One region of the Allobosea sp. OAE506 genome, then DNA from elsewhere that is predicted to be linked to it. Evidence: predicted binding sites of a transcription regulator. Region 1 holds the regulator's gene; the other holds the start of a gene.
What was found. Region 1 encodes LexA, which represses DNA repair genes until DNA is damaged. Its sites were predicted from a motif close to TGTTCNNNNTGTGTTCNG; they were not measured.

Region 1 (3,408 bases):
GGCTCCGGTTTATGGCCTTTGCCTACCGTATCGGAATCGCTGCCGGCAATATCTATCTAACATCGTCTCGATCTCGGGCTTGCACATGGTGTTGGCCGCCGGGACCATCTTCTGGCTGGTGCGGGCGCTGCTCGCCCTCTCGCAGACGCTGGCGCTGCGTCTGCCTGTCAAGAAGATCGCCGCGCTCGCGGCCATGGCGGGCTCGGTCGCCTATTGTGTGTTCTCGGGTGCCGAGGTTGCGACGGTGCGCTCGCTGATCATGACGCTGGTGATGCTGGGCGCGATCCTCGTCGATCGCCCGGCGCTGAGCATGCGCAATCTCGCGCTCGCCGCGATGATCGTTCTGCTGCGCGAGCCCGAGGCGCTGCTGGGGCCGAGCTTCCAGATGTCCTTTGGCGCGGTCGCGGCGCTGATCGCCTTTGCCGAGCGCTGGGAGGAGCGCGGCCGGTTGCAGCCGCCACCCGCACTGCCCTGGCCGCTGCGCCCGCTCTGGATCGCCGCCAGCGGCATCATCGTGACGACCCTGCTGGCCACGGCGGCGACGGCGCCCTTCGGCGCCTATCATTTCCAGACCTTCAACCCCTTCGGCCTGCTGGGCAACGCGCTGGCGCTGCCCTTCGTCTCGCTCTTCGTCATGCCGGCCGCCGTTTTTGGCGTGCTCGCCTATCCCTTCGGGCTGGACGCGCCGGCCTGGTGGCTGATGGGCATGGCCTCGGAGGTGGTGCTGAAGCTGGCGCACTGGGTCGCGACCATCGACCACTCGACCCTCGTGCTGGCGGCCTTCGGCCCGGCCGCGCTCGGCTGCTTTGCCGCCGCGCTGCTCTGGGCGACGCTGTGGACGACGAAGCTGCGCCTGTTGGCCATCCTGCCGCTGGTCACAGGCGTCGCCGTTGCGGCCAAACCCGACAAGCCGGCGATCCTGATCGAGCGCGACGGCTCGGGCATCGCGGTGCGCGGCAGGGACGGCCTGCTGGTCATTGCAGGCAAGCCGAGCCGCTTCGTCATGCAGCAATGGCTGACGGCGGATGGCGACGGCCGCCAGCCCGACGATCCCTCATTGCGCAAGGGCGCGGCCTGCGATGCCCGCGGCTGCGTCATGACGACGAAGGAGGGGCACAGTATCGCCTATGCGCAGGACCGGCTCGCCATCATCGAGGATTGTCGCCGCGCCGATGTGGTGGTGACACCGATCCCCTGGACCGCGACCTGCCGCGCGCGGCTGATCGACAGGATGGCGCTGCTACGCGACGGGGCGACCGCACTCGTCAAGACCAGGTCTGGCTGGCAAAACCTCGCGGCACAGGATACCGGCGAACGGCCCTGGAGCCGCCGTCGTCCCCAGCCCGCGCCAACACCCGCGAGCACAGCTCCGCCGCCGCCGGGCGAGGACGCGCCCGATGCCGAGCGCCTCCCTTAAGGCGGCTGCCGGTCAGTAGCGCCGCATCAGATTGACCAGCCGGCCCTGGATCTTGACCCGGTCGGGGCCGAGCACGCGCGTCTCATAGGCGGGATTGGCCGCTTCCAGCGCGATCGAGGAGCCGCGCTTGCGCAGCCGCTTCAGCGTCGCCTCCTCGTCGTCGATCAGCGCGACGATGATATCGCCGGTGTTGGCGGTGTCCTGGCGGCGGATCACCACTGTGTCGCCGTCGAGAATGCCGGCCTCGACCATCGAGTCTCCACGGACCTCCAGCGCGAAATGCTCGCCCGAGCCCAGCATGTCGGCGGGCAGCGCGACGCTGTGGCTGCGGCTCTGGATCGCCGAGATCGGCGTGCCCGCGGCGATGCGGCCCATGACAGGGATCGCGATCGTGTTGCGGGCATCCTCCGATGCCGTCTCGACCGGCCGTACCCGGCCGGGCAGCCCGTCCTTGGCCGGCGGCGTCTCCTTGCCGAGCCCGCCCTGGACGATCGAGGGGTTGAAGCGGCGCGCACCGGGCTGCAGCCCGCCGCCGGCACCGTCGGGCAGCTTGATCACTTCGAGCGCCCGCGCCCGGTTCGGAAGACGGCGGATGAAGCCGCGCTCCTCGAGCGCCATGATCAGGCGGTGAATGCCGGATTTCGACTTGAGGTCGAGCGCATCCTTCATCTCGTCGAAGGAGGGGGGAACGCCGCTTTCGCGCAGTCGCTCCTGTATGAAACGAAGCAGTTCGAACTGTTTGCGTGTCAGCATGATCCCCGCCGGCGCTCTGAAATCTGCCGATCACCGCAGATTCGAAACAAATCACGAACACCATACCCGTTCGCGTTGTGTTCCGCAAGCCGACGTGCCCGTGTCGCCCCTCAGCGCAGGCGGATGAAGCGGCAGGGATCGCCCTTAGCGGCGGCCGGCGCGAAGACCGTGCGGATCGCCAGCGCCTGCGCCTGGGCGAGCAACCCGAGCATCGAGGAATCCTGCCGCTCGAAGGGCGTGGCCTCCCAGCCCGAGTCGGTCAGCACCAGGCTGGAGCGCAGATAATCCTCGCGCTCGTCATTGGCGGGCATGTCGCGCCCCAGCAGCCCGGGCTCGCTGCGGTCGCGCTCGGGCGAGGGCATGCCGAGCAGGGCCTCGACCACCGGGACGACAAAGAGATGTCCGCAGACGATCGAGGACACCGGGTTGCCCGGCAGGCCGATCGCGACCATCGGGCCGAGCCGGCCTGTCATCATCGGCTTGCCCGGCCGCATCGCGATCTTCCAGAAGCCGAGATCCATCCCGGCGCGCTTCAGCGCCTCCTGGACGAGGTCATGCGCTCCGACCGAGGCGCCGCCCAAAGTCACCAGCACATCGGCACCGGCTTGCCGCGCCCGGCCGATTCGTTCGGCGAGGTCGGCATGGTCGTCGCGTGCGATGCCGAGATCGAGCGCGGTTCCGCCAGCCTGCTCGACCAAAGCGGCGAGCGCAAAGGAGTTGGAGGCGACGATCTGGTCCGGCCCCACGGTCTCGCCCGGCAGCACCAACTCGTCGCCGGTGGCGAGGATCGCGACCAGCGGCTTGCGGCGCACCGGCAGCGCCGGGTGGCCCGCAGCGGCGGAGAGCCCGAGTGCGGCGCTGTCGAGGCGGGTCCCGGTGGCGAGCAGGCTGTCGTTCAGGCTGAAGTCGAGCCCGGCCTTGCGGATGAACTTGCCCTTCGGCGCGCCCTCGCGGACGGTGATCGCGGCCGAGCCGACACCGTCGGCGTTCTCCTGGATCAGGATGGTGTCGGCGCCCTCGGGGATCGGCGCGCCGGTGAAGATGCGCACCGCCTCGCCGGCGGCCACGCTGCCGCCGAAGGAGCGCCCGGCCGCGGATTCGCCGAGAACGCGCAGTTCGGTCCCGGGCGTGAGATCGTCCGCCCGCACCGCATAGCCGTCCATGGCCGAATTGGCGAAGGGTGGCTGCGTCCGCAGCGCCGCGATGTCGGACCCGAGCACCCGCCAGGCGCACTGCGC
Region 2 (3,408 bases), 860 kb from region 1:
TCTCCTTGGGCAGGCCGTATTCGCGCGTGACCAGGGTCCAGGCATGTTCGATCGCCTGCTCCTTGAAATAGTCGCCGAAGGAGAAATTCCCCAGCATCTCGAAGAAGGTGTGGTGGCGGGCGGTGTAGCCGACATTGTCGAGGTCGTTGTGCTTGCCGCCGGCGCGGACGCATTTCTGCGCGGTGGTGGCGCGGACGTAAGGGCGCTTCTCCTGGCCGGTGAAGACGTTCTTGAATTGCACCATGCCCGAATTGGCGAACATCAGCGTCGGGTCGTTGCGCGGCACGAGCGGGCTTGACGGCACCACCTCATGGCCCTGGCTCTTGAAGTAATCGAGGAAGGTGGACCGGATCTCGTTGACGCCGCTCATTGTCGTTCGAACTCTTGGCTATCGGGCTGCCGTCCGGGCCGGGCCGGCGGTTTCAAGCGTTCTAGTGAGGCCGCTTGCCGCTGTCGAGAGAGTGCAGATCGCAAGGCGTTGTGCCCAAACGACAACGGGCGGCCCAAGGGCCGCCCGTGTTTCATGTGACGTCGTTCTCGGGCGGCGCGAAGCGCAGACCCGAGAATCTCTCGCAGGAGATGCTCGGGTCAAGCCCGAGCATGACGTTCAGCGTGTCCGCTCAGGCCTCGCCCTCGTCGAGATCATCCGCCGTCGGGGTCGCCTGGTCGAGGATCCGCTCGGCGACGAGCCCGGAATTCTGGCGGATCGTGGCCTCGATCTTGGCGGCCATTTCGGGGTTGGCCTTGAGGAAGGTCTTGGCGTTCTCGCGGCCCTGACCGAGGCGCTGGCTGTCGAAGGAGAACCAGGCGCCGGACTTCTCGACCATGCCGGCCTTGACGCCGAGATCGACGAGCTCGCCGACCTTGGAGATGCCCTCGCCGAACATGATGTCGAACTCGACCTGCTTGAAGGGCGGCGCGACCTTGTTCTTGACGACCTTGACGCGGACCTGGTTGCCGGTGGCCTCGTCGCGCTCCTTCAGCGTCGAGACGCGGCGAATGTCGAGGCGCACGGAGGCGTAGAACTTCAGCGCGTTGCCGCCGGTCGTCGTCTCCGGGGAGCCGTACATCACGCCGATCTTCATGCGGATCTGGTTGATGAAGATGACCATGCAGTTCGAGCGCGAGATCGAAGCGGTCAGCTTGCGCAGCGCCTGGCTCATCAGGCGGGCTTGCAGGCCCGGCTGGACGTCGCCCATCTCGCCCTCGATCTCGGCGCGCGGGGTCAGCGCGGCGACCGAGTCGACCACGAGCACGTCGATCGCGCCGGAACGGACCAGCGTGTCGGTGATCTCGAGCGCCTGCTCGCCGGTGTCGGGCTGGGAGATCAGCAGGTCGTCGAGATTGACGCCGAGCTTGCGGGCATAGACCGGGTCGAGCGCGTGCTCGGCGTCGACGAAGGCGCAGACGCCGCCCTTCTTCTGGGCCTCTGCGATGGTGTGCAGCGCCAGCGTGGTCTTGCCGGAGGATTCAGGGCCGTAGATCTCGATGACGCGACCGCGCGGCAGGCCGCCGACGCCGAGCGCGATGTCGAGGCCGAGCGAACCGGTCGAAATCGTCTCGATCTCGATCGCCTGCTGGTTCTTGCCCAGGCGCATGATCGAGCCCTTGCCGAAGGCGCGCTCGATCTGCGAGAGCGCCGCATCCAGCGCCTTGGCCTTGTCCATCGAGGACCCTTCCACCAGTTTCAGATTCGCCTGACTCACGACTCGCGCTCCTTATGGCAGGGGCGCGGGGACATCTCAATCCGCGCCGATGGCGCAAGATGGTCATGGTTTGTTCTCGTTCGCAAGTTCTTTCTTCGTTCTCATGCCGCGCCTACTGACAGGAGATGGCAGGAGGGGTTATGCCTGTCCTCCGCGGGCCGCCGCATGCGGCCGGCCGAAGACGCAGGAGTGAGGGCATGGGCAGGCGCGCAAGCGATTACGGGCTGATCTGCGGGATGCTGCCGCCAGGGCCGCTCAACGCGATCACCGACGTCGCCGGCGTGCGCGTCGGCCATCGCAGCCTGCGCGACGGGAACGTTCTCACCGGCTTCACGGCGATTCTCCCGCATGAGGGCGATCTCTTCCGCGAGAAGCTGCGGGCGGGCTGCGACGTCATCAACGGCTTCGGCAAGAGCGCCGGGCTGGTGCAGCTCGCCGAACTCGGCCAGATCGAGACGCCGATCCTGCTCGGCAACACCCTTGCGGTCGGCACCGGCTTCGACGCTTTGGTGAGCCGGGCGCTCGCTGCCAATCCCGACATCGGGCGCGAGACCGCCACGGTCAATCCGCTCGTGCTGGAGTGCAATGACGGGTTCCTGTCGGATATCCGCGCGCGGGCCCTGACGGAAGCCGATGCACATGCCGCGCTCGATGCCGCCGCTGATGGGCCGGTGGCCGAGGGCTCGGTCGGCGCTGGCTCGGGGATGAGCGCATTCGGCTTCAAGGGCGGCATCGGCACGGCCTCTCGCCTGATGCGGCTGGATGGCGGCGACTTCACCCTGGGCGTTCTCGTGCTGGCCAATTTCGGCGCGGCCGGCGATCTCGTCCTGCCCGACGGGCGCCGGCCCGTGCCGCCTGTGCAGACGCGCCCCACGCCGGAGCGCGGGTCGGTCATCATCGTACTAGCAACCGACCTGCCGCTCGAGTCGCGGCAGCTGACGCGGGTGGCGCGTCGCTGCGGCGCGGGCCTGGCGCGGCTGGGGGCGTTCTGGGGCCATGGCAGCGGCGATATCGCGGTCGCCTTCAGCACCGCCGGACGCATCGCCCATCACGAGGCGGCCGACATCCTGCCGATGGCGATGCTCAACGAGAGCCGGATCGACTTGCCGTTCCGCGCCGCCGCCGAGGCGACGCAGGAGGCGGTTCTCAACGCGATGCTGGCGGCGCCCGCGATCACCGGGCGGGACGGGCATGCGCGCCCGTCGCTGGTGGACGCGCTCGGCTGAGCGCTACCCCATCGCCGCCTTCACCGTCTCGACGAGCTGCTTCATCGTGAAGGGCTTGGGCAGGAACTGGAAATCCTCGCCCTCGGGCAGATTCTTGCGGAAGGCTTCCTCGGCATAGCCGGAGACGAAGACGACCTTGGTGTTGGGGTTGCGCTGGCGCAGCTCGCCGAGCAGCGTCGGGCCGTCCATCTCTGGCATCACCACGTCGGAGACGACGAGGTCGATCTGGCCGTCATGGGCCAGGAAGATGTCGAGCGCCTCGACGCCCGAGGCCGCCTCGTGGACGGTGTAGCCGCGCGAGACCAGCATACGGGCGTTGAGCGCGCGCACGGCGTCCTCGTCCTCGACCAGCAGGATGACGCCCGCGCCGGTATGGTCCGCGGCGACCTTCTTGGGCGCCTCCTTGACCGCGGCCTCGGCGGCGATCTCCTCTTCGCTGGGAACATGGCGGGGCAGGAAGATGCGGAAGATCGTGC

Region 2: a site for LexA is predicted at 1,792-1,809, ahead of recA (recombinase RecA). Genes of this name have one in related genera too.

What each region holds. Positions count from the first base shown of each region.
Region 1 covers NZ_JBEPOB010000001.1:3,593,826-3,597,233, reverse strand. Annotated here, with positions in the region: gene ABIE41_RS17445 (ComEC/Rec2 family competence protein) at 86-1,417, shown strand; gene lexA (transcriptional repressor LexA) at 1,430-2,170, opposite strand; gene ABIE41_RS17435 (molybdopterin molybdotransferase MoeA) at 2,281-3,408, opposite strand, start outside.
Region 2 covers NZ_JBEPOB010000001.1:2,737,684-2,741,091, forward strand. Annotated here, with positions in the region: gene alaS (alanine--tRNA ligase) at 1-370, opposite strand, end outside; gene recA (recombinase RecA) at 621-1,706, opposite strand; gene ABIE41_RS13340 (DmpA family aminopeptidase) at 1,904-2,932, shown strand; gene cckA (cell cycle histidine kinase CckA) at 2,936-3,408, opposite strand, start outside.